Regions from separate parts of the Staphylococcus sp. 231237_7MaSpsaltlick genome, predicted to be linked through region 3. Evidence: riboswitches for the same ligand, from Rfam matches in the RefSeq annotation. Region 3 holds a riboswitch; each other region holds the start of a gene.
What was found. Region 3 has a riboswitch for S-adenosylmethionine ahead of metX (homoserine O-acetyltransferase MetX). Riboswitches for the same ligand answer to the same signal wherever they lie in the genome.

Region 1: another riboswitch for S-adenosylmethionine. It lies ahead of ACF91D_RS16460 (Na+/H+ antiporter NhaC family protein); the one in region 3 lies ahead of metX (homoserine O-acetyltransferase MetX).
Region 2: another riboswitch for S-adenosylmethionine. It lies ahead of ACF91D_RS06245 (methionine ABC transporter ATP-binding protein); the one in region 3 lies ahead of metX (homoserine O-acetyltransferase MetX).

The regions. Positions count from the first base shown of each region.
Region 1 covers NZ_JBICNX010000008.1:79,641-90,007, reverse strand. The annotation lists gene ACF91D_RS16480 (SulP family inorganic anion transporter) at 1-405, shown strand, start outside; gene ACF91D_RS16475 (amidohydrolase) at 412-1,536, shown strand; gene ACF91D_RS16470 (SDR family oxidoreductase) at 1,620-2,501, shown strand; gene ACF91D_RS16465 (flavin reductase family protein) at 2,567-3,178, shown strand; SAM riboswitch class I at 3,320-3,418, shown strand; partial or broken gene ACF91D_RS16460 (Na+/H+ antiporter NhaC family protein) at 3,522-4,826, shown strand; gene ACF91D_RS16455 (SRPBCC family protein) at 5,071-5,577, shown strand; gene ACF91D_RS16450 (MurR/RpiR family transcriptional regulator) at 6,112-6,882, opposite strand; gene ACF91D_RS16445 (alpha-glucoside-specific PTS transporter subunit IIBC) at 7,081-8,661, shown strand; gene ACF91D_RS16440 (hypothetical protein) at 8,925-9,455, opposite strand; gene ACF91D_RS16435 (bile acid:sodium symporter family protein) at 9,725-10,367, shown strand, end outside.
Region 2 covers NZ_JBICNX010000003.1:69,246-79,612, forward strand. The annotation lists gene ACF91D_RS06230 (hypothetical protein) at 814-936, shown strand; gene ACF91D_RS06235 (MetQ/NlpA family ABC transporter substrate-binding protein) at 1,163-1,975, opposite strand; gene ACF91D_RS06240 (methionine ABC transporter permease) at 1,998-2,693, opposite strand; gene ACF91D_RS06245 (methionine ABC transporter ATP-binding protein) at 2,686-3,711, opposite strand; SAM riboswitch class I at 3,795-3,902, opposite strand; gene ACF91D_RS06250 (thioredoxin family protein) at 3,958-4,257, opposite strand; gene ACF91D_RS06255 (toprim domain-containing protein) at 4,254-4,646, opposite strand; gene gcvH (glycine cleavage system protein GcvH) at 4,944-5,324, opposite strand; gene ACF91D_RS06265 (arsenate reductase family protein) at 5,499-5,852, opposite strand; gene ACF91D_RS06270 (thioredoxin family protein) at 5,995-6,315, shown strand; gene ACF91D_RS06275 (nitroreductase family protein) at 6,382-6,921, opposite strand; gene aroD (type I 3-dehydroquinate dehydratase) at 6,989-7,708, opposite strand; gene ACF91D_RS06285 (organic hydroperoxide resistance protein) at 8,037-8,462, shown strand; gene ACF91D_RS06290 (GNAT family N-acetyltransferase) at 9,419-9,946, shown strand; gene ACF91D_RS06295 (hypothetical protein) at 10,206-10,367, shown strand, end outside.
Region 3 covers NZ_JBICNX010000006.1:326,238-336,604, forward strand. The annotation lists gene serS (serine--tRNA ligase) at 1-152, shown strand, start outside; gene ACF91D_RS14310 (AzlC family ABC transporter permease) at 661-1,356, shown strand; gene ACF91D_RS14315 (AzlD domain-containing protein) at 1,353-1,682, shown strand; SAM riboswitch class I at 1,777-1,882, shown strand; gene metX (homoserine O-acetyltransferase MetX) at 1,945-2,913, shown strand; gene ACF91D_RS14325 (DUF2232 domain-containing protein) at 3,252-4,178, shown strand; gene ACF91D_RS14330 (DHH family phosphoesterase) at 4,193-6,160, shown strand; gene rplI (50S ribosomal protein L9) at 6,157-6,603, shown strand; gene dnaB (replicative DNA helicase) at 6,634-8,034, shown strand; gene ACF91D_RS14345 (adenylosuccinate synthase) at 8,326-9,615, shown strand; gene ACF91D_RS14350 (macrolide family glycosyltransferase) at 9,711-10,367, opposite strand, start outside.

The DNA.
Region 1 (10,367 bases), on a different contig from region 3:
GAATCTATAGGTCAAGGGATTGCCAATATTATCACGAGTTTCTTAGGTGGATATGGTGGAAGTGCACTTGTAGGTCAATCGCGATTCAATATTGCTATGGGTGGCAGTTCTAGAGTGTCTTCATTAATTACTGGAAGCTTTTTATTGCTCAGTATCTATCTGTTTGGGTCATTATTGATTCAAATCCCTATGGCAGTATTAGCAACTGTACTGATAACCATTGCATTTAGCACATTTGATAGAAGAACGATTGCATATATAAAGCAAGCGCCAGTGTTGCATGGAAGCACAGTTTGCTTAACAATATGTATTATTTTAGTTACGAACAATTTGGCAATGGGAGTAATTGTAGTAACGCTTTGTTACTATTTAATAAAAAATGTAATAAATAAAGAAAGGACGTGACATAACATGCCACAATATGAAGATTATATAAATTGGAGAAGAACGTTTCATCAGTATCCTGAATTATCAGAGTATGAATATGAAACGACGAAAAGGTTGCGTCGTATATTAGAATCATATGATATAACAATTTTAGATTTACCATTAGAAACGGGTTTAGTCGCGGAAATCGGTCAAGGAGATTCATTTGTAGCAGTAAGAACAGACATTGATGCTTTACCAATTAATGAACAAGTAGAGAATGAATTTGCTTCTACAAATGAAGGCGTAATGCATGCATGTGGTCATGATATACATATGGCAAGTATCTTGGCCGTAGCAACTCGTTTGAAGGAAGTAGAGTCAGATTTAAATGGAAGAGTAAGATTTATTTTCCAACCAGCAGAAGAATTAGGTTATGGAGCGTTTTATATTACAGATACCAAAGCGATTGATGGTGCTAAAGCAGTATTAGGTTATCATAACTATCCTACATTAGATATTGGCGAGTTTGCAGTGAAATCGGGTGTTATCACATCATCAGTGGATCGTTTTGAATATAAGATAAAGGGAACAGGTGCACATGCAGCAAAACCTGAACAAGGGAATGATCCTGTCATTGTATTAGGTCAATTGATAAATAGTGTACAATCTATTGTCAGTCGTAATATGTCAGCATTTGACAATGCTGTCGTAACAATTGGTGAGGTTTCAAGCGGTAATACTTGGAATGTTATTGCTGATCATGCCTATGTACAAGGTACGGTAAGAAGCTTTGACGAAGATAAAAGAAATGAAATTGAACAACGATTAAAAGCAATTGGCGATGGATTAGCCAAAGCCTTTAATGTTGAAATAGAAACAATCTACCACCGTCTCCCTGGTGCTGTCGTTAATGATGAAAAATTGACAAATGACGCCATTACCGTTGCAAAAGAAGTAGGTTACAACGTAAGTATTATGGACGAACCGTTAACAATTGGCGAGGATTTTTCTGGATTCTCTCAACAATACCCAAGCGTATTTGTCTTTATTGGCTCAAACAGTGAATATGATTTACATCATCCGAAGTATGATCCGGATGAGCGTATTTTAGAAAAGGTACCAGATTATTTTGTTACTTTTGTACAAAAGCTATTAAATGAAGTTTAATTATAATTAGTGCTATTTTGTATTAATCAGAAACATATTGGGTATTGAATATATAAGTAAAATGTATTAAGGAGTGTTTACTTATGTCTGCTCAAGATCCTAGAAAGAAATTTTCAAACAAAGATTTTCCAAAGCAAGAACAACCTGTTCCTGGACTACAACAACAATTAGATCCTCAACCAGATTGTGGAGAATCATCATATACAGGCCATCATAGATTAGAAGGTTATAAAATGTTAGTAACTGGTGGTGATTCTGCAATAGGTCGTGCTGCTGCAATTGCGTATGCAAAAGAAGGTGCCGATGTTGCAATTAATTACCTCCCTGATGAACAAGTCGATGCTGAAGAAGTGAAACAGGTAATTGAAGCTGCTGGCAGTAAAGCAGTGCTTATACCGGGTGATATTCGAAATGAACAATTTAACTATGACTTGGTTGCACAGGCACATCAAGAATTAGGTGGATTGGACAATGTGACGTTAGTCGCTGGTCATCAGCAATATCGAGAAAGTATCAAAGGCTTTGATACAGCTTCCTTTACAGAAACCTTTGAAACGAATGTTTATCCTATATTTTGGACAGTACAAAAGGCGATAGATTATTTAAAACCCGGAGCAACGATTACATTGACATCTTCTGTTCAAGGTTATAATCCAAGTCCAATATTGCATGATTATGCTGCAACCAAAGCGGCAATCATTTCATTGACCAAAAGTTTATCTGAAGAATTAGGTGAACAAGGTATACGTGTTAATTGTGTTGCACCTGGTCCATTCTGGTCACCGTTACAAATCTCAGGAGGACAACCTCAATCGAAGATACCGACCTTTGGTCAAAAGTCAGTACTTGGACGTGCAGGTCAACCTGTTGAGTTAGCAGGTGTATATGTCCATCTCGCAGCTGAAGAATCTAGCTATACAACTGGTCAAGTGTATGGTGTTACAGGCGGAACCCAAATAGATTAAACAACAAAAAGTTAGAAAATCTGGAAGTTGATTTTCTAACTTTTTATTTATGAGGAGTAGAACAAATGAAAAAATTCGAAGCAGCAAAGTTAACAAAGCAACAAAACTATAAGTTATTGAGTGGTAGTGTTATCCCAAGACCCATTGCATTTGTAACATCACAAGATGACAAGGGCATGCTCAATGCAGCCCCTTTTAGTTTCTTTAATGTGGTCAATAGTGCGCCACCGATGATTATGCTATCAACAACTCGAACGGCAGGCAAAAGGAAGGATACTTCCTTAAATATCGAAGCAACTGAAGCATTTGTTGTGCATATAACAGATGAAGCTACTGTAGAACAAATTAATCGTACAGCAGCTCCAATTGCAAGGTCATTGAATGAATTAGAACGAACAGACTTAACATGCGTTGATTCTGATATCGTATCTGTACCTGGGATTGAACAAGCTAAGATACGCTTAGAGTGTAAATTGGATAGAATTATTCCCTTAGGTGATAAACAAGAGGGATCTGATTTAATTATTGGAGAAGTTGTGATGTTTCATATTGATGATACAGTTTATATAGAACCGCATAAGATTGATTCTAAAGCATTAGGAGCTGTGAGTCGGTTAGCTGGAAATAATTATGCGAATCTTGGACAATCTTTTATCATTGAACGTCCAACAGAATAGTAATGCACATGTTACATCATCAATGTCTACTCTGTAGTTGTTTATTAAAGGAATAAGTTTGACAAAGTTCAGATTAAATATTAATATTTAGCAGTATTTGACGTTAACATTCAAGAGTTCTTGTAGTAAAAAAATAAAACATACTTATCAAGAGAAGTGGAGGGACTGGCCCTATGATACTTCGGCAACATGTAAAAGCGTGTGCCAAATCCAGTAGCAACTATTGCTAGAAGATAAGGAGCTTAAATTAACTCTTTTCTTCAAATGGATGAAAAGAGTTTTTAATTTTTATAAGATATTAAACCGTTAAATCATAATTGATATCAAAGGAAGTAGGTTGAATATGAAAGAGCAGTATAAAGGCAATGCTTGGGCATTGATTCCTTTAATCGTCTTTGTGGCGATGTTTCTAGGTGTTGGTATAGCGACGGGTGATTTCACGACAATGCCATTAAACGTTGCAATTATTGTGGCCTCTATCATTGGCTTGTTATAAAATAGAAAAGAATCGTTTCAACAGAAAGTTGAAATATTCACGAAAGGTGCAGGACACTCTAACATTGTGTTAATGATGTTGATTTTCCTATTGGCTGGTGCCTTTTCACAAACAACGGAAGATATGGGTGGTGTAAAATCCACTGTTAATCTAGGTTTATCAATTATTCCAGAAAATTTAATCATAGTAGGCTTATTTATTATTTGTATGTTTGTGTCTGTTTCTATGGGTACATCTGTAGGAACAGTTGCTGCAATCGCACCTGTAGGCTTCGGATTGAGTCAAGCAACAGATGTATCAACGGCGATTACAATGGCTACAGTTGTAGGTGGTGCGATGTTTGGTGATAATCTATCGATGATTTCTGATACGACAATTGCCGCAGTACGCACACAAAAGACAAAAATGAGTGACAAATTTAAAGTAAATATAAAAATAGTACTTCCTGGGGCAATACTGACTATTATTGCACTATGGTTTTTAACAAATGGTGCACATATCGATGCGACTAAAAATTATGATTATAATATAATTAAAGTTATACCATATTTATTGGTACTTATACTGGCATTAGTAGGAATTAATGTAATCATTGTCTTAATTGGTGGTACTTTACTATCTGCGATTATAGGATTGGTTGATCATTCATTTGGCTGGAAAGGGCTATTAAGTTCAATATCAAAAGGTATTGTCGGCATGGAAGATATTGCAATTATTGCATTGTTAATTGGTGGTTTAGTTGCGTTGATTCAACATAATGGAGGCATTACGTGGTTATTAAATTTTGTGCGTAATAGAGTTAAATCGAAACGTGGAGCAGAACTGGGTATTGCCGGATTGGTAAGTGCTGCAGATATTGCTACAGCGAATAATACGATTTCTATACTTATGGCCGGTCCTTTAGCTAAAGACATCGCTGATGAATACGATGTCGATCCTCGAAAGTCGGCAAGTATTTTAGATATGTTTGCTAGTTGTTTCCAAGGGCTTTTACCTTATAGTCCACAAGTTATAGCAGCTGCTGGCGTTGCATCCATATCACCATTTGATTTAGTTCCATACGCTATTTATCCGGCGTTATTAGGTGTCTGTGGTTTAGTAGCAATTTTCTTTAGATTACCGAGATTAGATAAGAAAAAGCGTAAAGCATAGCTAGATTGTTAGATTCACATGCTAATGTTTAATTGTATATTTTAAATTAATGTATAATAAACAATAACGTTATTTACTAACTTTAAATTCTGTAAATAGATGTAATGAAAATAGAAATACTAAGTAAGTGTAATAAATATTTAGATTTATATTTGTTTAACTTAATCGAAATAAAAGGATTATTGTTTAGAACTTACCTAGAATGAGTTAAAATATCCTTAAGAGTGAAAGTAGGTGAACAATCGTGGCAAGATATAATATTGAAAATGAAAATGTTGAGATACAACTTGAACGATTATTTAAAGTCGAGCCTGAATTATTATATCAAGCGTGGACAGATCAACGTTTTTTAAAGCAATGGTTTATGACATCTGAGCGAACGAATAAAACAATACAGGTTGATGCAAATCAGAATGGAACGTATAAAATTGTCGACGTTAGAAAAGGTAAGGAAAATATAGTCCAAGGAAGCTTTATCACATTAACACCTTACGAATATATTGTAATGACAATAGGCATGCCTGAACTGAGTGATTCTGAAGATACTATAGAAGTAGAAATATTTGAACGCGAACCAGGCATCACACAAATGGTATTTACGTATAATGCTGTAGTACCAAGAGAAAGAAGATTTACAACATTAGAATATAAACAAAAGAAAAAAGAGTATCATGATTCTACTGCCCATGGCTTTGAAATGTTATTTGATAAGTTACAAATCGCATTAGAAGATTTTGAAGCAGAAATGTAATTAATCTTAGTAGGTTAAAGTGCTTTATTAAAATATATTGGAGAGTCATTACTCATTTTCTAAATAAGATGTCTAGAGATTTAAAACTCTGACTAATAAATTAAGGTGATTTCTATTGCAATAATAATAGAAATCACCTTTTTTATAGAAAAGAAAAAAGAGTATCATGACATAAATACAAATAAGTAAATCGTTTTTTAGTGTATATGAGATTGTGTGCGAGACTCCTAAGGGAACAGGACAAGCTGAAGACTACAGGCTGAAGCCGTCCCCTAGGAAAGCGAGCAAAGTAATAAAAAAAGAATGACAAAATGAAAATAAGTAAAGAAAAAAGCGTATTATGACATAATACAAATAAGTAAATCGTTTTTTAGTGTATATGAGATTGTGTGCGAGACTCCTAAGGGAACAGGACAAGCTGAAGACTACAGGCTGAAGCTGTCCCCTAGGAAAGCGAGCAAAACAATCTTTTAAAAAAATACCAACCCGAAAGACGCATTCAATCTTGGGTTGGCATGCCATTTTTAGATTAGCTTAAATCTGAATCTGTAATTCACCATTTTCAATTCTCTCATTATATTTACGTAATAATGTCTCGAAAAAGATATGATAACTAATAAAACTTGAATAATCAGTGCCATCTTGAAGGAAAAAAGTATTACTAGACACGTAAATATTATAATTTGCCTTTTGAGCTAACGAGTTATCTTTTAAATTTGTAATAGAAATAAAGTAATGATGACGCAAACGTAGCAAATTCGTAATACCTTCTAACTGTTTAGATTCTCCAGATAATGAAATAATAAAGAACAAGTCTTTCGACGTTGTTTTATTTAAAATCATCTTGAATTCATGGGGATCATGCAAAACAATAATATTCTTATGCACAGTAAGTAAGATACGCTGCGCTTCTTGTGCGACATTCATTTGGGCTAATCCAGTACCGTAGAGATAGATAGTATCAGCTTGATTTATTTTATTAGTTACGAGTTTAAAATCAATGCGATCTAAATAATTAAAGGTATTTGTAATTTCTTGTTTGAAATTGTCAATAGAGTCTGTCGTTAATGCATGAGTTTGTTCACTTTCGAATTTTAAGTAAGACTTAAAGTCACTATACCCATCAAAGCCTAATTTTCTAGCAAAACGATGTATCGTCGCATTGGAAGCATGTGTTGCTTGCGCTAATTCTTGAATCTTCATCGATTTACATGCTTCGATATGAGTATTAATATATTGTGCGATATGTAAATCATTGTCATTCAACTTATTAAAGTTGCTATTTATACGTTCATCTAAAAAAATAGTATCACCCCATTTTTTGAAAATATTTTCGTGTTATGAAAATATAATCTGATTATATAAAATTATTCGATTTATCGTCAAACTATTGTTTATATGTAAGCGGTTACTATATGATGTAAGAAAGTTAAATATTGAAAGGTATGCAAGTCAAGATAAAAAGTAACAATAGATTTTATTTTGACGGTAGGAGGGATGTAAATGAATGCAATAAAACGATTTGGTAGTGCTATGATTGTGCCTGTATTGATGTTTGCATTTTTTGGTATAGTCTTAGGTTTTGCTACTTTATTTAAAAATCCGGCTATTATGGGAAGTATTGCTAAGGATGGAACAACATGGTTTAAAATTTGGTCCGTGATTGAAGCGGGTGGTTGGACTATTTTCAATCACATGGAAATTGTTTTCGTAGTAGGTTTGCCACTCTCTTTAGCTAAAAAAGCACCTGGGCATGCAGCACTTGCAGCATTAATGGGTTATTTGATGTTTAATACATTTATAAATGCAATTTTAACGCAATGGCCACATACATTTGGTGCCAACTTAGAAAAAGGTGTTGAAAACGTTACTGGTCTAAAAGCTATTGCAGGTATTGAAACATTAGATACAAATATTCTAGGTGGTATTATCATTTCAAGTATTATTACCTGGATACATAATAGATATTACAGTAAGAGGCTGCCAGAAATGCTAGGTGTATTCCAAGGATTGACTTTTGTTGTTACAATATCATTCTTTGTTATGTTACCTGTAGCATTAATCACTTGTATTGTATGGCCAACAGTTCAAAATGGTATTTCATCATTACAAGGATTTATTATTGGTTCAGGATATATAGGCGTATGGCTCTACCATTTCTTAGAAAGAGTATTAATTCCTACTGGGTTACACCATTTTATTTATGCACCTATTGAAGTAGGTCCAGTCGTAGTGAATCATGGATTGAAAGCAGAATGGTTTGAACATGTAAATGACTTTGCTAGAAGCACGAAACCATTAAAAGAACAATTCCCATATGGATTTATGCTTCAAGGGAATGGTAAGGTCTTTGGTGCAATTGGTATTGCGTTAGCAATGTATTCAACGACACCTAAAGAAAATAAGAAAAAGATTGCAGCATTGTTAATTCCAGCAACATTAACTGCTGTAGTTGTAGGTATTACTGAACCATTAGAATTTACATTCTTATTTATTGCACCATACTTATTTGTGCTACATGCTATTTTATCTGCAACTATGGATACTTTAATGTATGGATTTGGTTTAGTTGGTAACTTTGGTGGAGGTTTGATTGATTTCTTTGCAACAAACTGGATTCCACTTGCACAAAACCATTGGTTAACTTATGTTATTCAAATTATTATTGGGCTTGCGTTTACTGGTATTTACTTCGTCCTATTCAGATTTTTAATTCTGAAATTCGATATACCTTTACCAGGTCGTAAAAAAGAGTCTGATGACATTAAATTGTATAGCAAGAAAGATTATAAGAGTAAAAATGAAGATAAAGGCTCACAATCGGTTGCAGGAAACGAATATGAAGAAAAAGCGTTGTATTACTTAGAAGGTTTAGGCGGTAAAGAAAATATTAAAGACGTAACGAACTGTACAACACGTCTAAGATTAACAGTAGAAGATATAGATAAAGTCGAAGATAGTGATTACTTTACGCATAATCAAATGGCACATGGCTTAGTGAAAAGTGGGAAAAACGTACAAGTTGTTGTTGGAATGTCAGTACCTCAAGTACGTGAAGCATTCGAAAATATTGTGAATAATTAATTTGAGCAAATAGATAAATCATAGTATAGAGCTATATAACAGAAAGAGCGATGATAGTTAGCAAGAACTAATAACTATCATCGCTCATTGTATGTTGAAACAAAGCATAGAGAACACACGAGCGTAGCACTGACTAGGTCGCATATATCCAAAGTTATTTATAACGATATTCAACTTAGTTATAAATAATGTTCTAAAATTTAAAAATCCTCTCTATCAAATTTAGAGAGGTAAGCAATAATGATTTAATTTTAACAATCAATTTAAGATATACGTGCTTTATGGACAACACGCTGCTGTGCTACAGCACATAAAATATCTATATTATGAGTTGCGATCTTATTAATTAATCTTGAAAAGACTGCTGCAGAACAATTTACATTAACGTTATTTTTGTTAAAAGTGTATGAGATGTCTTCGGTATTATTTATCATATTAATAATGTCGATAATTTTATCTTTAATAAAAGCATCACGTAACCCATCAATTGTTAACACGAAGCGCTTAGAAGATAATAATAAACGATCAGAATCAATTAATTTATCTGAGTATGAAGATTCTAAAATTTGATATATCTCAAAATTATGGAAGCTTAAAAAGCTAATCACATAAGGCAATTGTTGTTTTGGTAAGTTAATCTTTAAAGCATATAGATGCTTTTCCTTAAAAATTGAAAACTTGAATGAATTACAAAACTTTATTTGTTTACAAACTTTGGCTAAATCTTTTCGTGTCTTACGTTTATTAAGTCCACCAATATTCAACACAAATGTTTCTGTTTTATCTAAAAACATAAAATACCTCCACATCTATATAAAAATGAACCTGAATATATTACATAATATTCAATTGTAGTTTAATTTTCACCAGTTTTAATTTCTATTAAATTGTACCACTCTTTTTTGTTATATTCACTAGGTCTTAAGAACGAAGTTCAATAAAAGTTGATTACAAGGGTGTTAAGCACTATTAACAAATATTAGAATATTTTGAAAATTATATTGTTCAGACTATGAAAGTATGATACATTTTTCTTTATTACTACATAGAGGAAGTGTTCAAAATGTTATCAAAGGTAAGTAGATTCGCGACAAACACATTCTTAGTATGGATGTTGATTGCAGCTATTATTGGGTTCATATTCCCAAATCAACTTGCTACAATAAGCGGCTTTGTCCCATATCTATTGGGTATTGTAATGTTAGGTATGGGTTTAACTATAGATCCGAAAGATTTTAAGATTGTCTTTCAACAACCAAGATCGGTTATTATTGGTGTGATTTTGCAGTTTACAATCATGCCAACGACTGCGTTTCTCATTGCTAAATTATTTAATTTACCTGCAGAAGTAGCAATTGGCGTTATATTAGTAGGTTGTTGTCCAGGTGGCACATCTAGTAACGTAATGAGTTATTTAGCGAATGCCAATGTCGCATTATCGGTAGCTATTACAAGTGTATCGACAATTCTTGCTCCGATTATGACACCAGCTTTAATTTATCTATTCGCACATCAATGGTTACAAGTATCATTTATGAGTATGTTTTGGTCGGTAATTCAAGTTATCTTAATTCCAATAATTATTGGTTTTGTGTTGCAAAAGCTATTCAAAAACTTTGCTGCCAAGACGTCAACTGCACTTCCAATTGTTTCGGTTGTAGCCATTTCATTGATTTTGGCATCGGTTGTTGGAGGTAGTAAGTCAC
Region 2 (10,367 bases), on a different contig from region 3:
TTTATTGAGTGTTTGTTCTTTTTTTATTTATGTACTAACAATAAATTTATTTACGATACTATTAATAGTCAGATGGCTTTCAACTGACCACTACACACTTCAACACATCCTGTTCAAATCGACCTTATAACTTGACCATTTGCTTTCATACACACCACTACGCTATAGCACAATGTTGATACAACAGTTCTTGCACACAATTAATATGACTCAAACTTCCAAACTTTTATACGGCAGGAACTATTTTTTCTTCTTTTCATTTATTGAAATAATTACAGGCAATAACCCACAACAAATAACTATTACTAATATCAGTCCAACATTCATAAATACGCACCTCATTTGTATCTATTATTATCACTTATTACATAATTTTAAGTAGCAATATAATATAATTAATCGCCCTTTAATATTAATGTATACACTTTAATTTATATTTAAACATTTACTAAGGAGTCGCATTTCTTCCATAACTTCATTATTCTTACAGATTATATTTACTAAATTTGGGTAACATTGTATTATTAACTTACAATATTTAAAGCGAAATGATAAAAAATGAAACCGTTGCAATTAGATGGAGAATTATCTTATGATGAGCTGATTGCAATACTTGAACAGACTATCGAAGATGCAAAAAAAGAGACAACAAATAAATAAATTTTAAGTAGAGTGATGGGGATGAATATATGGAAATTATCCGACTAGATGGCGAAATGACTTACGAGGAATTAATGGAAGAACTGAAACAAGGTCTTGAAGAAGCTAAAAAAGGAACACCTAAAAAAATAAATTTTAAGTAGAGTGATGAAAATGCCATTTATGCAACTTGACGGTGATTATAACTTGGATGAGCTTATTAAAGAAAATGAAAAACTCATTAAAGAGTTAGAAGAAGAAAAAAGAGAAAAAGAAAAAGATGACTCTGCGCATTAATTATTAGATTATGCAAGGAATCATCTTTTTGTTTGCTATCACAGAACATATAAAAGTGTTCACGTATAACAAAACAAGTTTAATAACTCCAAATTGGAGTGTATTTTTTGTGATCAATTTCCGATAATTTGCACATTCTGCACTTTTTTGCCCTTTTTCAGTTTTATTTAGCAATAAAATAACCCTCTAACCATTAAGGTTAAAGGGTTTACTTAAATTCATGATGTTATTTTGCTGGTACTACTGCACCATCATATTTTTTATTAATGTAGTCTTTGATTTCTTTAGAATGTAATACTTCCATTAATGCTTTGATTTTCTTATCGTCTTTATGTCCTTCTTTAACTGCGATTAAGTTAGCATATGGATTATCTTTTGCTTTCTCAACAACAATTGAATCTTTTTGTGGACTTAATTTTTGATCGATAGCAAAGTTTGAGTTAATAATTACAGCATCTGCTTTTTGGTTTTGATAGATCTTAGGTAAGTATTCTGCAGATTGTTTGTTGTTAAATTTAATATCTTTTTTGTTTTCAGTGATATCTTTAAATGTTGCGTCTTCAGGTTTTACACCTTTTTTCAATTTGATTAAACCTTCATCAACGAAGAATTTTAAGAATCTACCTTCTTCAGCTGGGTTGTTTGATACGTAAACTGTTGCACCTTTTGGTAAGTCTTTTAAGCTTTTATATTTTTTAGAATATACAGCCATTGGTTCTAAGTGTACGTTACCAGCAGATTCAATTTTATAACCTTTGTCTTTTTTATCTGTTTTTAAATATGGTGTATGTTGGAAGAAGTTTGCATCCAATTCACCTTTATTTAATAATTTATTTGGCGTAGTGTAGTCGTTAATTGTTTTAATCTTTAAGTTATAACCTTTGTCTTTAAGTAATGGTTTAGCCTTTTCCAAAATTTCTGCATGTGGCGCTGGTGATGCTCCAACTGTAATGGTCTTATCTTTCCCGCCGCCATTACCACAAGCTGCTAAAACAAGTGCAAGAACTAAAACCGAAGCAAAACTAAATAATTTTTTCATATCGTTAAGTCTCCTTTTAATTTTATCTCTTATCTATCTTATTTGTAGCCCAATCACCAATAAATTGAATGATAAAGACAATAATAAGTATTAAAATAGTTGAAACTAAAATGACATCATTTTGGTTTCGGGTAAATCCAGTTAAATATGCCAAGTTACCTAACCCACCTGCACCAATAACTCCGGCAATTGCCGTTGAACCAACTAATGCGATGGCAGTAACCGTAATACCTGAGATTAATGCTGGCATTGCTTCAGGAATTAATACCTTTTTAACTACAGTCCAAGTATTTGCACCCATTGACCATGCTGCCTCGATAACACCTTTGTCGATTTCTTTAAATGCAATTTCGACTAATCGTGCATAGAATGGTGCAGCACCGATAATTAGTGCTGGTAAAGCACCAGTAGGTCCACTAATTGTTCCAAGTACTAAGCTTGTAAAAGGAATTAATAGTAATATCAAGATAATGAATGGTATCGCTCTGAACAAGTTAACAATGAACGATACAATATTATAAAATATTCTAGCTGCCTTCGAATCACTTTTAGCAGATAAGAATAATAACACACCTAAAATCAAACCAAAGATAAATGCAAATATCGTAGAAACAATTGTCATATACAATGTCTCGTATGTTGCAATCCAAACCTCACTCCATTGAACATTTGGCATTGTAATCATTTCTTGGAGTATGTCACTAAATGAATTACCCATGCTTTAACACCTCCAATGAAACATGTTGCGCTTCTAAATCATTTTTGAACTTTTCGAACTTTTCTGAATCTAATGACGGTAAATGTAATACCAAGAATCCGATGGAACCGTCTTTAGAATGTTTGATATTGGCTTCTAATATATTCACATCAATATCATGTGTTTTTGTAATATATGAGATAAGTGGTTCAGTCGTATTATTACCTGTAAAGTTTAAACGTACGATATACGAATTATCATCAATATGTACTAAATCAGTAATAGACTCATCAAAATCATCATTTAGATCATCTTTGACAAAACGTTTTGTCACATCGTGTTGTGGGTTTTCAAAGACAGATGTTACTGCACCTTGTTCAATTACTCGGCCATTTTCCATCACGGCTACTTCATCACATATGCGTCTAATGACTTGCATTTCATGTGTAATGATCACAATTGTTAAATTACGTTGTTCCTTGATTTTCAACAGCAAATCTAAGATTTCATCTGTTGTTTGGGGGTCAAGTGCACTCGTTGCTTCATCACATAGTAATACATTCGGCTCATTAGCCAATGCTCTTGCTATACCAACACGTTGTTTCTGACCACCAGATAGTTCTGACGGATAAGCGTCCTCTCTACCTTTCAATCCTACTAGCTCCACTAGTTCTAGTGCACGTTGTTTCGCTTCTGATCTTGAAACACCTGCAATTTCTAATGGAAACGTAATATTATTTAAAACCGTTCTTGACCATAGTAAGTTAAAATGTTGAAATATCATGCTCACTTTTTGACGTTTTTTACGTAATTCTGATTTTGATAGTTTCCCTATAGTATCGCCATCAATGATAACGTCTCCTGAAGTAGGCTGTTCGAGATTATTTAAGAGTCTGATTAAAGTACTCTTTCCTGCACCAGAAAAACCAACTACCCCAAAGATTGAGCCTGATTGAATGCTTAAATCAACATGATCTACAGCAAGTACGTCTTGTTTCTTAGTTTTGTACCTTTTCACTATTTGATTTAACTCAATCATCATAGTTGCCTCCTTGTATTGCTCTATCAATTAAAAAATGCTTTCCCTTGTTCACCGAAGAATAGAGAAAGCATTTGCCGCTTCTCTCATCTCCAAAAGTCCAATAAGACTTTTTGTGAATTGGCACCATTTCTGTTACAGACGGTTGCCGGGCTTCGTAGGGCACATCCCTCCACCTCTCGTGATAAGAGTTTCATTTATTTAATTATCAATAATCCTACCATCGCACTAGAGATTCGTCAATAACTATTTTAAATTTTCTAATAAATAAGGTACCGACTGAAATGCGTAAATACGCTTTATCTCTTGTCCTTTTGACATGACTAATAGTACGGGTACAGATTGAATTTCGTGCTTTTGGCTATATTCTGGATAAAAATTCAAATCCACTTTCGTAATTGGTAATTGTAAGATTTCATTAGCGATGTCTAACATTCGTTCAGATATTTTACATGTTCCACACGTAGGTGTATAGCCAAACACCAGTGATTTCTCTTTATCATCGTGTTCATGTATATCGACACGCGTTTCTTTTGCTACGTTCATGTTAATAAACTAACCCTTTCAGCTATATAATCTATTTGAGCCTTTGCCATGCTCTCTTCATCCTTTACTTTAAATCCATTTTTTTCTAGGACTCGTGAGAGATATGGCTTTGGACATTTTGCAACTTCACAATATTGTTTATCAATTCTAATATGATGACTTTCACTTAAATAACGTTTAAACCATTTACGGATTTTTTCACCTTCATTATCTGAATCAACAAGTATATGCACTTGTTTTCCATATAATGATTCAATCATTGCATCTAATTTATCAACGCCCATTGTACCATTCGTACAAATAATTTCAATTGGCTGATCTATAACTTGCTTTACCCTCTTCTTGTCGGACTTCCCCTCGACAATGATTACTTGGTTCAGTATCGTCATGATATCCACCCTCTAAATGTTGATAGTTATTCTCTTCTATTAAGTTTTTCACATTAGTTAATAAGCATAAACATTATTTACATTTTTATCATGTAACCTTTGCACACTCTAGATAAATGTGACTATAACTTAATTGTTCACATTTAATTATTGCATCTATTTTATGCATTACCACGGCATATAACATCTTCTTTTTATATTGTTAAAGATTATTCATCCCCTTAATATAATTTGCACTATTTTTACATATAAAAATAAAACTCCCAGATTCAAAGGATCAAGGAGTTTCAGTCATGTTTATTCACCAATCATTTCAGAATATTGTTCTGCTGATAATAAATCTTCTAATTGGCTTTCATCACTTAATTCAATTTTAATCATCCATGCTTTTTCATATGGTGATTCATTTACAAACTCAGGGCTATCCTCTAACTCATCATTTGAGCTAAGTACTTTACCTGAAAGTGGTGCATATAATTCAGAAACAGTTTTTACAGATTCAACACTACCAAAAGTGTCGCCTTCATTAATTTCATCATCAACTTCTGGTAATTCAACGAATACGATATCTCCTAATTCGTTTTGAGCGTATTCAGTAATACCAATTGTTGCTGTATTTCCTTCAACTTTTACCCATTCATGTTCTTTAGAATATTTTAATTCGTTTGGTACTGCCACGAGTATCCCCTCCTAAATGTTATTACATATTCATGATGCCATATGAAAGGTATTAGGGCAACTATAAAGTGGGATAACATTGCACCTTCAACCGTTTTTCGCTCATTTTTATAAAGCGTTTTCATTTTTTGTAAATTTATTATGCTTTACTTGATTGCCATGACTAATATTGTCTTATAACCAAACTTGTTTATATTCGTCTTCTTTAAAGCCAACAGTCACTTTATCACCAGATACAGCAAGTGGTCGTTTAACTAGCATACCGTTTGAAGCTAGTAAATCTAGTTTTTCATCATCTGTTAAATCATTTATCTTATCTTTGAGACCTAACTCTCTGTATTTTGCGCCATGCGTATTGAAAAGTTTATTAATTTCAATATCTGTTCCAGCTAAAATTTCTTTAAATTCACTCTTAGTAGGTGTGTGTTGTACAATATCAATTGGTTCAAAGCTAACGCCATAGTCTTTTAAGAATTTTGCTGCTTTTTTACATGTTGTACAATTAGGATACTGGTAAAATTTTATCATTATTCTGTACCTCCTATGTCTAGTTATCACTAATATATCAAATTTATTCATAAAACGCTCTAATTATTAAGCTAATTTTTTTTATTAGAATTATAATTTCGCTATAATAGTATTACTAATCTATCAAAAAGGAGAATTAATTATGCAACCTATTAATACAACTGATCAATTTAAAGAGACAATTCAAAGTGATCAACCAGTCATTGTTAAATTCGAAGCAGGCTGGTGCCCTGATTGTAAAGCTATGGATATGTGGATTGATCCAATAACTGAAAAATATAATGATTACCAATGGTTTACAGTTAACAGAGATGAATTAGAAGATGTAGCTGCAGACAATGAAGTGATGGGAATTCCAAGTCTACTCGTATTTAAAGATGGAAATAAATTAGCACACTTACATTCTGCAAATGCTAAATCACCAGAACAAGTTGAATCTTTCTTAGCAGAAACATTTAAATAATAAATTAAGGAGTGAGACTAAAATCTATTGATATAGACTTCTTGGTCTCACTCCTTTTTTAATGGGCTAAAACTTTTCAATTATATTTTCGGTATGTCGTGGTCTATAATTCATTTTATCTTCTAAGTCAGTTAAATATAAAAATCCTAGTAAACGTTCGTTTTCCTGAATATTAAATAGAGCTTGGACTTCTTTGTCAAAAATATAAGGCGGCGTCTTCCAACATGTACCTATTCCTGCTTCATGCAACAATAGCATTAAATTTTGTACATAAGCACCAAACGCCAAATGATCTTCTAAACCTTCTAATTGATGAGGGTCTTCCTTTAAAATCAAGACCAACATACCACCTAAATTAGTAACGACTTGATAGTGATCTTCTTGCTTTTTCGGTTTATCATGAAACGCAATTTGAGTTAGTTGTTTACTCATATTTCCCAATCTATCTTTAGCAACGTGAATCACTCTCCACGGTTCCCTGTGTCCATGGTTAGGTGCATCAGCAGCCTTTTTAATCGCATCATATAATGCATCTTCATCTATAGTCATATCTCTCTTAAAGATTTTTACACTTCTACGTTGTGAAATAGCCTCTTGCAGTTCCATAGTTATATCGCCCTTTCTCTATTGATAACTATTATCAATTATAATGTAGAATGACGATATTTTCAAATTACTCATATAGATTCAACTGTGCTCTCAATGTTTCAACATGAATTTGACCAGGTGCTTTCGGTGTATCCAAACAACCATAGGAAACTACTCCACCAAATACACCTTGCGCAGTCCTTGAAACAATACCTAATTTAGACATTGATATGCCAATCACCTTTTCTGATACTGTATCAGCGGTTTCAGAAACCACTTCTAACAAGCGTAGCACATCCATCTTGTCATGTGGCATCACAGCAACCTTGATATAGCTTGGTGACAATTGATGCATTTTAAAATATAAATGCTTTAATTCTTCTATAGGCGGCGTTTGTTTGAAATCATGATATGACAATACAGTTTCCACACCTTGTGATTCCACATCATTTACAAGTGCTATGAATAAATCTCTGTTAACAGACTTGTCAAATTCAATATCTAGTAAATCAACACCATTGACATTGCTAATATTGAATAACAATTGTCTATAATTATCATCTTCAAGTGTTCCTGCACCACCTTGTGATTGCGTTCTATAAGTCACCAATAATCGTTTATTGATATTCAACTCTTTTATTGACTCAATAGTTTGCTCCAATAATTCATTATTGTACGCTTGCCACTGATCTATGCGCAATTCAATAATTTCAAATGAGTCACTATACAGTTTTAATTGTTGTAGTGTTTCTTCAGTTATTTTGTTTTCTGGAGCTATCGTCACAGCAATATCGACTTTTGTCATTATATGTACTCCCTTTGTAAGATAATTAAAATTATTGTATAACAAATTTTGAAAATAACACAATGCCAAGTTATTATTTTCAGCAGAATCAGCAATACATAACACATTTACTGCGCTATTCATTTCACACCACGATAAAGTTATTTATTACAACCAGTCCCGTTACATAACCTGAGTCATTTCTGCCTATAATACACTCCAATTTGATGGTATATGCATATTGCATCAAGCATATTAAAATTTATTTTATAATGAAAACGAATTCCTATGGTTTAAATTTTATACAATGGGTAGACATAAGAATAAAGACCTTAAGGAGGTATTTTAAATGGCAGTAAAATATGAAACGAAAGCAACAAATACAGGTGGACGTAATGGACACGTTCAAACTGATGACAAAGCAATTGACGTAGCGGTAATTCCACCAGCTCAAGCTGATGCTGAAAAGGGTACAAATCCTGAACAATTATTCGCAGCAGGTTATGCGTCATGCTTTAATGGTGCATTTGATTTAATTTTAAAACAAAATAAAGTTCGTGGTGCAGAACCAGAAGTAACTTTAACAGTCCGTTTAGAAGACGATCCTGAAGCAGAAAGTCCAAAATTAAGCGTCTCAATAGATGCAAAAGTGAAAGATGTATTATCACAAGAAGATGCTGAAAAGTATTTACAAGATGCACACGACTTTTGCCCATATTCAAAAGCAACACGTGGCAATATTGATGTAGATTTAAGTGTTGAAGTAGTAAAATAAGCACTTAATATAAAATACAAAGCGTCTAAGAAACAAATTTCTTGGACAACGATAAGAAGGCAATTTCTATTGAAATCATATAGAAATTGCCTTTTTAATATTCATTTAGAATGATAAGACATCGTTCCACGATGATGTTTGAATTCATTTTTTTATTGTCAGAGATTATTTCAACGATTGTATTAACATAGCATGACATATCATTTAAAGAAATATGTATTGAAATTGCCATTGGCAGCATAAGTTGAAACATGTCATGACCTTTATATTTAAGACACCTTGTTCATTTAACTTAGTAGTGATTATCAAATTATATGAAAAGGCCTTATTTTATTAAGTATATTTTAATTTGAATTTTTATTGGAACGACGTATTTTGGCGAGACTCCTGAGGGAACAGGACAAGCTGAAGACTACAGGCTGAAGCTGTCCCCTAGGAAAGCGAGCCAACAATACATAATATAAAATAAATAGCACTCAGATAAATTAAATTCAATTATCTGAGTGCTATTTTTCTAGGATTTTTGTCCCAAAATCTTTTTTGTTTAAATCTTGATTTCTTTTTATAAATCATCAAATAAATATTAGAATCTGTCGTCTTTATCATTTAAGATAAAATAAGTAATTAAAACCAAAAAAGCAATCAGGACAAGAACGATTAGCGAAACAACTATTGTGATAATTGACGTCACAATCTTTGCCCTCTCTTTCAAATATGTATCTCACCACATTATATCATAATTTTTATATATAAATGAGTTCTAAAAAAATTCAACTAATTAAATTTACACATTTTATAATTGATAGATTATTTTATATTCAAATTAAACGTACTACTAACTTTTCATAAAAAATCAAAAATAGTATTGCTCAAATAAATTTTTTCCTTTAATATTATAATAAAATTATCAAAATATTGATTTAAGTTTTTACTTCAAATATTTAGGGGGCCTTTTAATGAGAAACGTTCGTTATTTGACAGTTGAAGATTTATCGATTTATTATTCGCTTTTATTGCAAGGCATCCATAAAAAACTTGAAGTATACGCGTGGAAATACCAGAATGAACACTGCATATCAAAAAATGTACTCACCGATATTCTAGATATAAATAACAATCATCATAACGTAATTGGTGTGTTTGAAGGTAGTGAATTAGTTGGTGCCGCGACTTTAATTCATGATCAATCTTATGGATTAACTCACAAAGCGATCATAGAAAATTTATGCGCTAACGGCTCAGATCATGAAGAAAAAGAGCAAATCGCAGAACTATTGATGGAACATTTATTTCAAATTTGTAGAGAAAAGAAAATTGAAATATTATTAACTTCTTTAATTTCTAACAATATTAGTGGCAAAGTATTTTTTAGCCAGTTGAATTTTGAAACACTTGTACTAGAACATCATGCTAGAAAATATGGTGAGCGTTATGTTGATGAACATTGGCTAATCTATAATTTTTTAGAGAACGAACAAGAATAATTAAATAATTGAACCGTACTACATTGTTGTATCGTATAAAATTTATATAATTTAAGGAAATTGACGTCTCTTTTCTGTATTGAGCAGTTTAAATGATCCTACATACATTTCAAACCTTTTATAAAACTTTTTTATAATTACTTGCAATTACATTTAGAACCAAATATCATTTTTAGTGAGTACGTATAACACTTTTATTTAAGTTAAAATTGAGTAGATATTTTCATTCATCTTTTAAATATTGAGAGGACTGAACAAGTTGAAATATGCAACAACATTATTGTCATTATTTTTATCATTAATTACACTTGCCACACCATTACTCGTTGTAAATAAAATATTAGATGGTAATTTATCAATCATTGCAGGCGGTTTATTTATATTAGGTGTATTGTTAATCAATATTTACGCATGTTTACGC
Region 3 (10,367 bases):
TAGTACACACGTTAAATGGTAGTGGTTTAGCAGTAGGTAGAACCTTTGCTGCTATTGTCGAAAACTATCAAAATGAAGATGGTTCAGTAACTGTTCCAGAAGCTCTTGTTCCTTATATGGGTGGCAAGACTGTAATTAGACCAGTTAAATAATTAAAATGAAATAATAAATGAAACGTCGGAGATGTACAGTTTTCTGACAAATGAAAAGGCAATTTCTTTTGAGATTGCCTTTTTTATTTGTCATGATTTATACAATTTGCGTTTTGTCAGTATGGTGATTTAGCAATAAGACATATCGACCAAGCTTTTATATAGACGAACCACACTAATACAAAATATTGAACCAACTTTTGGTCTAGTTAGTTATTTTTTAAAATATAGGAACTAAGCAATTTTCCATTATCATAAGAGGGTAGGGGAGGTGTAATGATATAAAAAAGGTTAAAAATCAAACAAATAGTAGGGTTGTTAGACCTATTTCTGCCAGTTGGTCTAAATTAATTCGAGTCTATAAAATAATTTAAAATTGAAGGAATAGCAATGTTTTTAGACGGTGGTTTGTCTTACGTCACACATACCGAAGTCTAAAAGATATGGTTGTTTTTAAATGTTTGTAATAGAATGTGAATATCAAAATACATCAACAAGGGGTGAGATGATGAAAGAACATATCACATTTAAACAAGGCGTTAAAGAATGTATCCCCACTTTGTTAGGCTATGCTGGTGTTGGATTATCATTTGGAATTGTTGCTGTAGCCTCTGGCTTTAGTATTCTTGAAATTATATTATTGTGCTTAGTGATTTACGCTGGTGCTGCTCAATTTATAATTTGCACATTGGTCATCTCAGGGACACCCATAACGGCTATTGTACTTACAGCATTCATAGTTAACTCGAGAATGTTTTTATTAAGCATGACATTAGCTCCGAATTATAAAGATTATGGATTGTTAAATCGGTTAGGGCTTTCTTCGCTTATAACTGATGAGACATTTGGTGTAGCTATCACGCCACATTTAAAAGGTGAGAAGATAAATGATAGATGGCTACACGGTTTAAATATTACAGCGTATTTATTTTGGACAGTGTCATCTGTTGCAGGTGCTATATTTGGCAAATACATACAACATCCGGATGCTTTAGGGTTAGACTTTGCAATCACAGCAATGTTTATCTTTCTAGCGGTATCTCAATTTGAAGCGGTAAAGCGCTCACATATTAGAATTTACTTTGTCTTAATTATCTGTGTTGTAGTTATGATGTTGTTGTTCAGTTTATTTATGCCGTCATACTTAGCGATTATTTTAGCTTCAGTTGTTGCGGCAATGCTTGGGGTGGTGATGGATAAATGACGACTTCTCTACATATGCTTATTATCATTTTGTTGTGTGGGTTAGTTACATGGTTAACAAGGGTTATCCCTTTTATATTAATCACGAAAATACAGTTGTCTGAAAAGGTCGTCAAATGGCTCTCATTTATTCCAATTACACTATTCACGGCATTAATTATAGATGGCGTTATAGAGCAACATGACAATGGGCTTGGCTACACATTAAATTTCCCATTTATTATAACGATGATACCTACAATCTTAATTGCAGTTATCACACGTAGTCTAACCTTTACAATTATTGGGGGCATTTTAATAATGGCACTCTTAAGATGGCTATTTTAAATAATTCATTGATGTAAGAGTTAATATCCGTTAGAATGACAATAATTAGAAAATTATGACATCTTTTATATGAGATGCATATAAATAAAATAAAATCTTATTTCGAGAAGCAGAGGGACTTGGCCCGTTGAAGCTTCAGCAACCGGCTATATAAGATGTAGTACGGTGCTAATACCAACGAGATACTCGAATGATAAGTATAGTTAAACTTCTTACTTATTTTTAGAGTGAGGAGTTTTTTTATTTAAGTAGGAGGTAAAAAATGACAAATTATACGGTTGATACATTAGAATTGGGACCATTTACGACTGAATCTGGTGAAACGATAGCAAATTTGAAGTTACGCTATGAGCATGTGGGTTTTCAAGGGCAACCGCTTGTAGTAGTTTGCCATGCATTAACAGGCAATCATCTGACATATGGTACGAATGAAGATCCTGGATGGTGGCGTGAAATTATTGATGGTGGATACATGCCAATTCATGATTATCAGTTCTTAACATTTAATGTTATTGGTAGTCCATATGGTTCAAGTTCTGCACTCAATGATGTAGATTTTCCTAAACAATTAACGTTGAGAGATATTGTCAAAGCTATTGAACTAGGTATCGAAACACTAGGGTATCGAAAGATTAATATATTAATCGGTGGCTCTTTAGGTGGCATGCAGGCGATGGAACTTTTGTATAACCGTAAATTTGAAGTAGAGAAAGCAGTAATCCTAGCTGCTACTGATCGAACGTCATCTTATAGTCGTGCATTCAATGAAATCGCAAGACAGGCTATTCTGCTTGATAACAAAGAAGGAATGAGTATCGCAAGACAGTTAGGATTCTTAACCTATCGTTCATCAAAAAGTTATGACAAACGTTTCACACCTGATCAAGTAGTTGCGTATCAGAAACACCAAGGCGATAAATTTAAACAACATTTCGCGTCTGAGTGTTACTTAACACTGCTCGACGTCTTAGATAGCCATGATTTAGATAGAGGAAGAGATGACGTGGATGCTGTGTTTGGCTCACTTGATACAAAGGTCATGACAATGGGTTTCACCGATGATTTACTCTACCCAGATGATTTAGTTAAGGCAGTAGGAGAACGCTTTAAATACCATAAACATTTCTTTGTTCCTGATAATGTTGGGCACGATGGTTTCTTGCTTAATTTTAATGATTGGGCACCTAATTTATATCATTTCTTAAACTTATCTAAATTTAAACGTAAATAATATTGAGGTTATTGAATATTTATTGAAATATGGGCAGTGCATAATGACATCTGACTCGTTGTGAGTTGTTATTAGGCATTGCCCTTTTTGATTTTAAAAAAGTTGAAATAATAGATTCGAGAAGTATGGAATTTAGAAGGCAAAAAGCAATGATGGAATAATCATTAATCCATGTAATCAGTAATCTAGTTTGATAGAGACGATTTCTGAATTTGCAGTAAATCAAAGGGGATGTTAAAAGATGTTATCAGATCATTAATTCTTCTATATAAAATGGGTCGGTAAAATTGTGTAAAAGATTTAAATTGGTTAAAATGGTAGTTATAGTCAAAAATAGTATAGGAGTGGCGAACTTGTTTTCAAAAATATATCCTAAAGCAACTATTCTTAGCATAATTGCTTTCATAGTAGTAGCTTTAGCTTTACATATATTACCACCGCTAGGACTGGTACTCGCATTATTTGCTACGATACCAGGTATCATCTTATGGCACAAATCAAACGAGTCGTTTGGCTTAGCAGCGGTTATATCGGTTGTCTTAACAACATTATTAGGTAATATATTTGTGCTAAGTATATTGGTCCTCATTATTTTCTTGAGCTTTATCGTAGGCCAATTGTTAAAAGAACGTACGTCAAAAGAACGTATTTTATATGTTACAACTACATTTATGAGTATCGTTTCACTTATCGCGATTATGTTATTACAGACTTTTGATAAATTACCAAAAGCCTCTGCAATCATCAATCCAGTGAAACAACAAATGCATCAACTTATAACAGAGTCGGCAGTCTCCGGAGATTCTAAAATGATTCTTGAAGAAGGTTTCCGCCAATTTGCAGTACAATTACCGAGTTATATTGTGATTGCAGTTTTTCTACTTATATTGATTAATCTTATTATTACATTTCCAATCTTACGTAAATTCAAAGTTGCTACACCAATCTTCAAACCATTATATGCATGGCAGATGAAACGCTCGATATTAGTCATCTATATTATTGTGCTGTTTTGTGTTATGTTTGCTACCCAATCGGGTACTTTTCAAAGTGTCGTATTAAACTTTGAAATTGTGTTATCATTATGTATGTATATTCAAGGGTTGAGTGTTATTCACTTTTTTGGAAAAGCAAAATCAATGCCGCTTGCACTTACGATTATTTTAATGGTGATTGGGACAATATTAACGCCATTTACACATATCGTGGGACTCATTGGATTGGTAGATTTATGCTTTAACCTGAAAAGCATCATTAAAAAATGATTTGGGGTGGAAAAATGAACCGTCAATCCACTAAAAAAGCGTTGATTTTACCATTTATTATTTTGGCACTCACAGCAATCGCACTCGTTGTTGTTTGGTTTATCTTTAACCAATTAGTCGCAGGAATTGCGACCGTTGTTTTAGTGTTTGTCATCATAGCGACAGCCTGGATGGTAAGACAAGCTTTTCGGAAATTAGACTATTACGTCAATAATCTCAGTGGACATATTTCTGCAGGTAACAACATTGCTATTAAGACGTTACCTATCGGTATGATTATCTTAGATGAAAATGAAAACATAGAGTGGATGAACCAGTTTATGTCGGATCGTTTGAGTCGTAATGTGATTTCGGATCCAGTTAATGAAGTATATCCAAATATTTTAAAGCAATTAGAAAAAACACAAGAAGTAGAAATTGAAGAGAATGAATACCACTATCGTGTGCGTTATTCAGAAAGTGAACATGTATTGTATTTCTTCGATATAACTGAAGAAGTACAGACAAATGATTTATATGAAGAATCTAAACCAATTATCGCGACATTGTTCTTAGATAACTACGATGAAATTACACAGAATATGAATGATACACAGCGTTCTGAAATCAACTCGATGGTAACACGTGTAATCAGTAGATGGGCAGAGGAACATGATGTTTACTTTAAACGTTATAGTTCAGACCAATTTGTCGCTTATTTAAATCAACGTATTTTAAAGGAAATTGAAGATGCTAACTTTAGCATTTTAGGACAGCTCCGTGAGAAGAGTGTGGGTTATCGTGCTCAACTGACATTGAGTATTGGTGTCGGTGAAGGCTCTGAAAATCTTATCGACTTAGGTGAACTATCGCAATCCGGCTTAGATTTAGCACTTGGCCGTGGTGGTGACCAAGTTGCAATTAAAAATATGAACGGTAATGTACGTTTCTACGGTGGTAAGACTGACCCAATGGAAAAACGTACGCGTGTTAGAGCTCGAGTTATCTCACATGCCTTGAAAGATATCTTAATGGAAGGTGACAAAGTCATTATCATGGGTCATACACGACCTGATTTAGATGCAATCGGTGGTGCAATTGGTGTGTCACGCTTTGCAATGATGAATAACTTAGATGCCTACATAGTATTGAATGAATCAGATATCGATCCAACCTTACGACGTGTAATGGAAGCGGTCAATGAAAAGCCTGAACTTAAAGAGCGATTTATTACTTCTGATGAAGCATGGGATATCATGACCTCTAAGACAACGCTTGTTGTAGTCGATACACATAAACCAGAGATGGTACTAGATGAAAACATTCTAAACAAGGCCAATCGTAAAGTGGTTATTGATCACCATAGACGTGGTGAAAGCTTTATCTCTAGCCCGTTACTAGTGTATATGGAACCATATGCAAGTTCTACTGCAGAGTTAGTGACAGAATTATTAGAATATCAACCAACTGAGCAACGTTTAACACGTCTCGAATCGACAATTATGTTTGCCGGTATCATCGTTGACACACGTAACTTTACGTTGCGTACAGGTTCTAGAACCTTTGATGCAGCAAGTTATTTAAGAGCGCATGGTGCGGATACAATTCTGACACAGCATTTCTTGAAAGATGATATCGACACATATATTAATAGAACTGAATTGATTCAAACAGTTAAGTTACAAGACAATGGTGTTGCCATCGCACATGGTTCGGAAGATAAAATTTATCATCCCGTCACGGTTGCACAAGCTGCCGATGAGCTGTTAAGTTTAGATGGCGTAGATGCTTCTTATGTAGTAGCCAAACGTGAAGATGACGTCGTCGGTATGTCTGCCCGTTCTTTAGGTGCAGTTAACGTTCAATTAACGATGGAAGCCTTAGGTGGTGGCGGTCACTTAACAAACGCTGCAACACAAATTAAAGGTGTAACTGTAGAAGAAGCAATCGATCAACTTCAAGAAGCAATAACAGAACAAATGAGTAGGAGTGAGAATACATGAAAGTAATATTCACACAAGACGTTAAAGGTAAAGGTAAAAAAGGCGAAGTTAAAGAAGTACCAGTAGGCTACGCAAATAACTTCTTATTGAAGAAAAATTACGCAATTGAAGCAACACCAGGAAACTTAAAACAATTAGAACAAAAGAATAAAGCAGCAGAAGCTGAACGCCAACAAGAAATTGAAGACGCTAAAAAGCTAAAAGAACAATTAACTGAAATCGAAGTTAAAGTATCAGCTAAAACAGGTGAAGGTGGTAAATTGTTCGGTTCTGTAAGTACAAAGCAAATCGCACAAGCCTTACTAGACCAACACAATATCAAAATTGATAAACGTAAAATGGATCTACCAAGCGGTATCCACGCGTTAGGTTATACCAACGTACCTGTGAAGCTAGACAAAGAAGTAGAAGGTACAATTCGTGTGCACACAGTTGAACAATAATAACGAATTGAAATATGAGGTGTAATCGTAATGGATGGAATGTATGAACAAAATCAAATGCCGCACAGCAATGAGGCTGAACAGTCTGTATTAGGTGCCATTATCATAGATCCAGAATTGATTAACACAACTCAGGAAGTCTTACTTCCTGAGTCATTTTATAGAGGCGCACATCAACACATCTTTAGAGCGATGATGAACCTCAACGAAGATAATAAAGATATAGATGTCGTAACAATCATGGATCAATTGTCACAAGAAGGGCGATTGAATGAAGCGGGTGGTCCGCAGTATCTTGCCGAGCTATCCAGTAGCGTTCCGACCACTCGAAACATACAATACTATACAGAAATTGTGTTTAAGCATGCTACCAAACGAAAGTTAATACAAACTGCAGATAGTATTGCGAATGATGGTTATAATGACGAACTTGAATTAGATGCAATTTTAAATGATGCAGAAAGAAGAATCTTAGAACTATCATCTTCACGTGAAAGTGATGGTTTTAAAGATATACGTGATGTACTTGGTGAAGTATATGAAAATGCCGAAGTATTAGATCAAAACAGTGGTCAAACACCTGGTGTCCCGACAGGTTATCGTGACCTAGACCAGATGACTGCAGGGTTTAATCGCAGCGATTTAATTATTTTAGCGGCACGTCCATCAGTTGGTAAGACTGCCTTCGCACTGAATATCGCGCAGAAAGTTGCGACACATGAAGATCATTATTCAGTTGGAATCTTTTCACTCGAGATGGGTGCCGATCAATTGGCCACACGTATGATTTGTAGCTCAGGTAACGTAGACTCGAACCGCTTAAGAACAGGTTCAATGACCGAAGAGGACTGGAATCGATTTACGATTGCCGTTGGTAAACTATCAAGAACGAAGATATTTATCGATGATACACCAGGGATTCGTATTACCGATATACGTTCAAAATGTCGCCGTCTCAAACAAGAACACGGCTTAGATATGATTGTAATTGACTATTTACAATTAATTTCCGGTAGTGGTTCACGATTTTCAGATAATCGTCAACAAGAAGTATCTGAAATATCGCGTACATTAAAGGCGATTGCCAGAGAACTTGAATGTCCGGTTATTGCGTTGAGTCAGTTATCACGTGGTGTTGAACAACGACAAGATAAACGTCCAATGATGAGTGATATTCGTGAATCTGGTTCGATAGAGCAAGATGCCGATATCGTAGCCTTTTTATATCGTGATGATTACTATAATCGTGGCGAGGATGAAGACGACGATGACGATGCAAACTTTGAACCACAGACAAATGATGAAAACGGTGAAATAGAAATTATAATTGCCAAGCAACGTAACGGCCCAACGGGTACCGTGAAATTACACTTTATGAAGCAATATAATAAATTTACCGACATCGATTACGCCCATGCAGAAATGGGCTAACAAAATTTTATAAAAAATATTTTCCCGTACGATAAATTAGTTTTGTTCTTAATCGTACGGTTTTTGTTTGTATTTATTCATATTAAAGTTATGGAAGTATGTGTCGTAAAATATTAAAAATGATAGTTGAAACCTTGGTATTACTATGATTAAGCTATATAGAAATAAAATTACTTGCAACAAAGAATTTTGAAAATTACAAAAAATCAATGTTCGATTTTTGTTTGCATTATAACTATGCTATTGGTAGAATACTTAGTGGTTAATTGAGAAAAACTTGGAGGTGCTCATATGTCATCAATCGTAGTCGTTGGGACACAATGGGGAGACGAAGGTAAAGGTAAAATCACAGATTTCTTAGCAGAACAAGCAGACGTTATTGCACGTTTTTCAGGCGGTAATAACGCAGGCCACACAATTAAATTTGGTGGAGAAACGTACAAATTGCACTTAGTACCATCTGGTATTTTCTATAAAGAAAAACTTGCAGTCATCGGTAACGGTGTTGTAGTAGATCCAGTTGCTTTATTAAAAGAGTTAGACGGTTTAAATGAAAGAGGTATTTCTACAGATAATTTACGTATTTCTAATCGTGCTCAAGTTATTTTACCTTATCACTTAAAACAAGATGAATATGAAGAAGAACGCCGCGGAGATAATAAAATCGGCACAACTAAAAAAGGTATCGGTCCTGCTTATGTAGACAAAGCACAACGTATCGGTATTCGTGTTGCTGATTTATTAGATAAAGAAACATTTGAAAAATTATTAAAAGAGAATATTGAATACAAAGATGCATATTTCAAAGGTATGTTTGGTAAATCATGTCCTTCATTTGATGAAATTTTCGAAGCATATTATGCTGCGGGACAACGTTTAGCATCATTCGTAACAGATACAGCAAAAGTATTAGATGATGCATTTGTCGCAGACGAAAAGGTATTATTCGAAGGTGCACAAGGCGTTATGTTAGATATTGACCATGGTACATACCCATTTGTTACTTCTAGTAATCCAGTTGCAGGTAACGTAACTGTAGGTGGCGGTGTTGGTCCAACATTCGTATCAAAAGTAATTGGCGTATGTAAAGCCTATACATCACGTGTTGGTGACGGCCCATTCCCAACTGAATTATTTGATGAAGATGGACATCATATCCGTGAAGTTGGCCGCGAATATGGTACAACAACAGGACGTCCACGTCGTGTGGGTTGGTTTGACTCTGTTGTATTACGTCATTCACGCCGTGCAAGTGGTATCACAGATTTATCTATCAACTCTATTGACGTATTAACAGGTCTTGAAAATGTTAAGATTTGTACTGCATACGAATTAGATGGAGAAGAAATCACTGAATACCCAGCAAACTTAAAGGACTTACAACGTTGTAAACCAATCTTTGAAACATTACCAGGTTGGACAGAAGATGTCACAAGCTGTCGTTCACTAGATGAATTACCAGATAATGCACGCAGATATTTAGAGCGCATTTCTGAACTATGTAACGTGAAGATTTCAATCTTCTCAGTAGGTCCAGACCGTAATCAAACAAACTTATTAGAAGATTTATGGGAAGCATAAATCATTAAATAATAAAGAAAACACCTTGTAGTATCCAGTCACTTGATAAAGTAAAGTGCCTATGGAAATTACAAGGTGTTTTTAGTTTTTAATAATTAAACTTGGGGACAAAACTCATTGCGAAATTCAAAAATACGATCAGCAGCCAAGACATAACCTGGTTTATCACTGTGTTGATCATCCTTAATGTTAGCGATATTTGCTTTATATTGTTCTAGGTGTTCTAACATGGCTTGTACCGTTTGCTGTAATTCAGCAGGTGTCATTGTTTCAGCATCTAAACGTTGTCCTAATCCTAAATCTTCAATTTGCTTAGAAACGACGGGTTGGTCAGCACTTTGAGGAAATGCTAACATCGGCACACCCATTTTCATGGCTTCATTTGTACTATTCATACCCGCATGTGTTAAGAATAATGAGGTATGCTGTAAGAGCTCTACTTGAGGCACTGTTGGCTTGATAATAAAATTGGATGGTACTTCATTGAAATCATTCAAACTGTTCTCATTCCCTATTGAAACGACTACAGTAGCGTCAATATCCTTTAAAGCTGTAAAACATTTATTAAAGAATGGAATATTTTGATTAAAAATTGTACCTAATGAAATATAAATAACTGGACGACTTGTATCAAGTTCATCCATAAATCCTGAATCTGTAGGTTCTAAAACAGAAGGACCAGCAAAGTAAAATTGAGAATTATCAAATGATTGATAGTCGAGTTGGAATTTTTTCATAATATAAGATAGGTG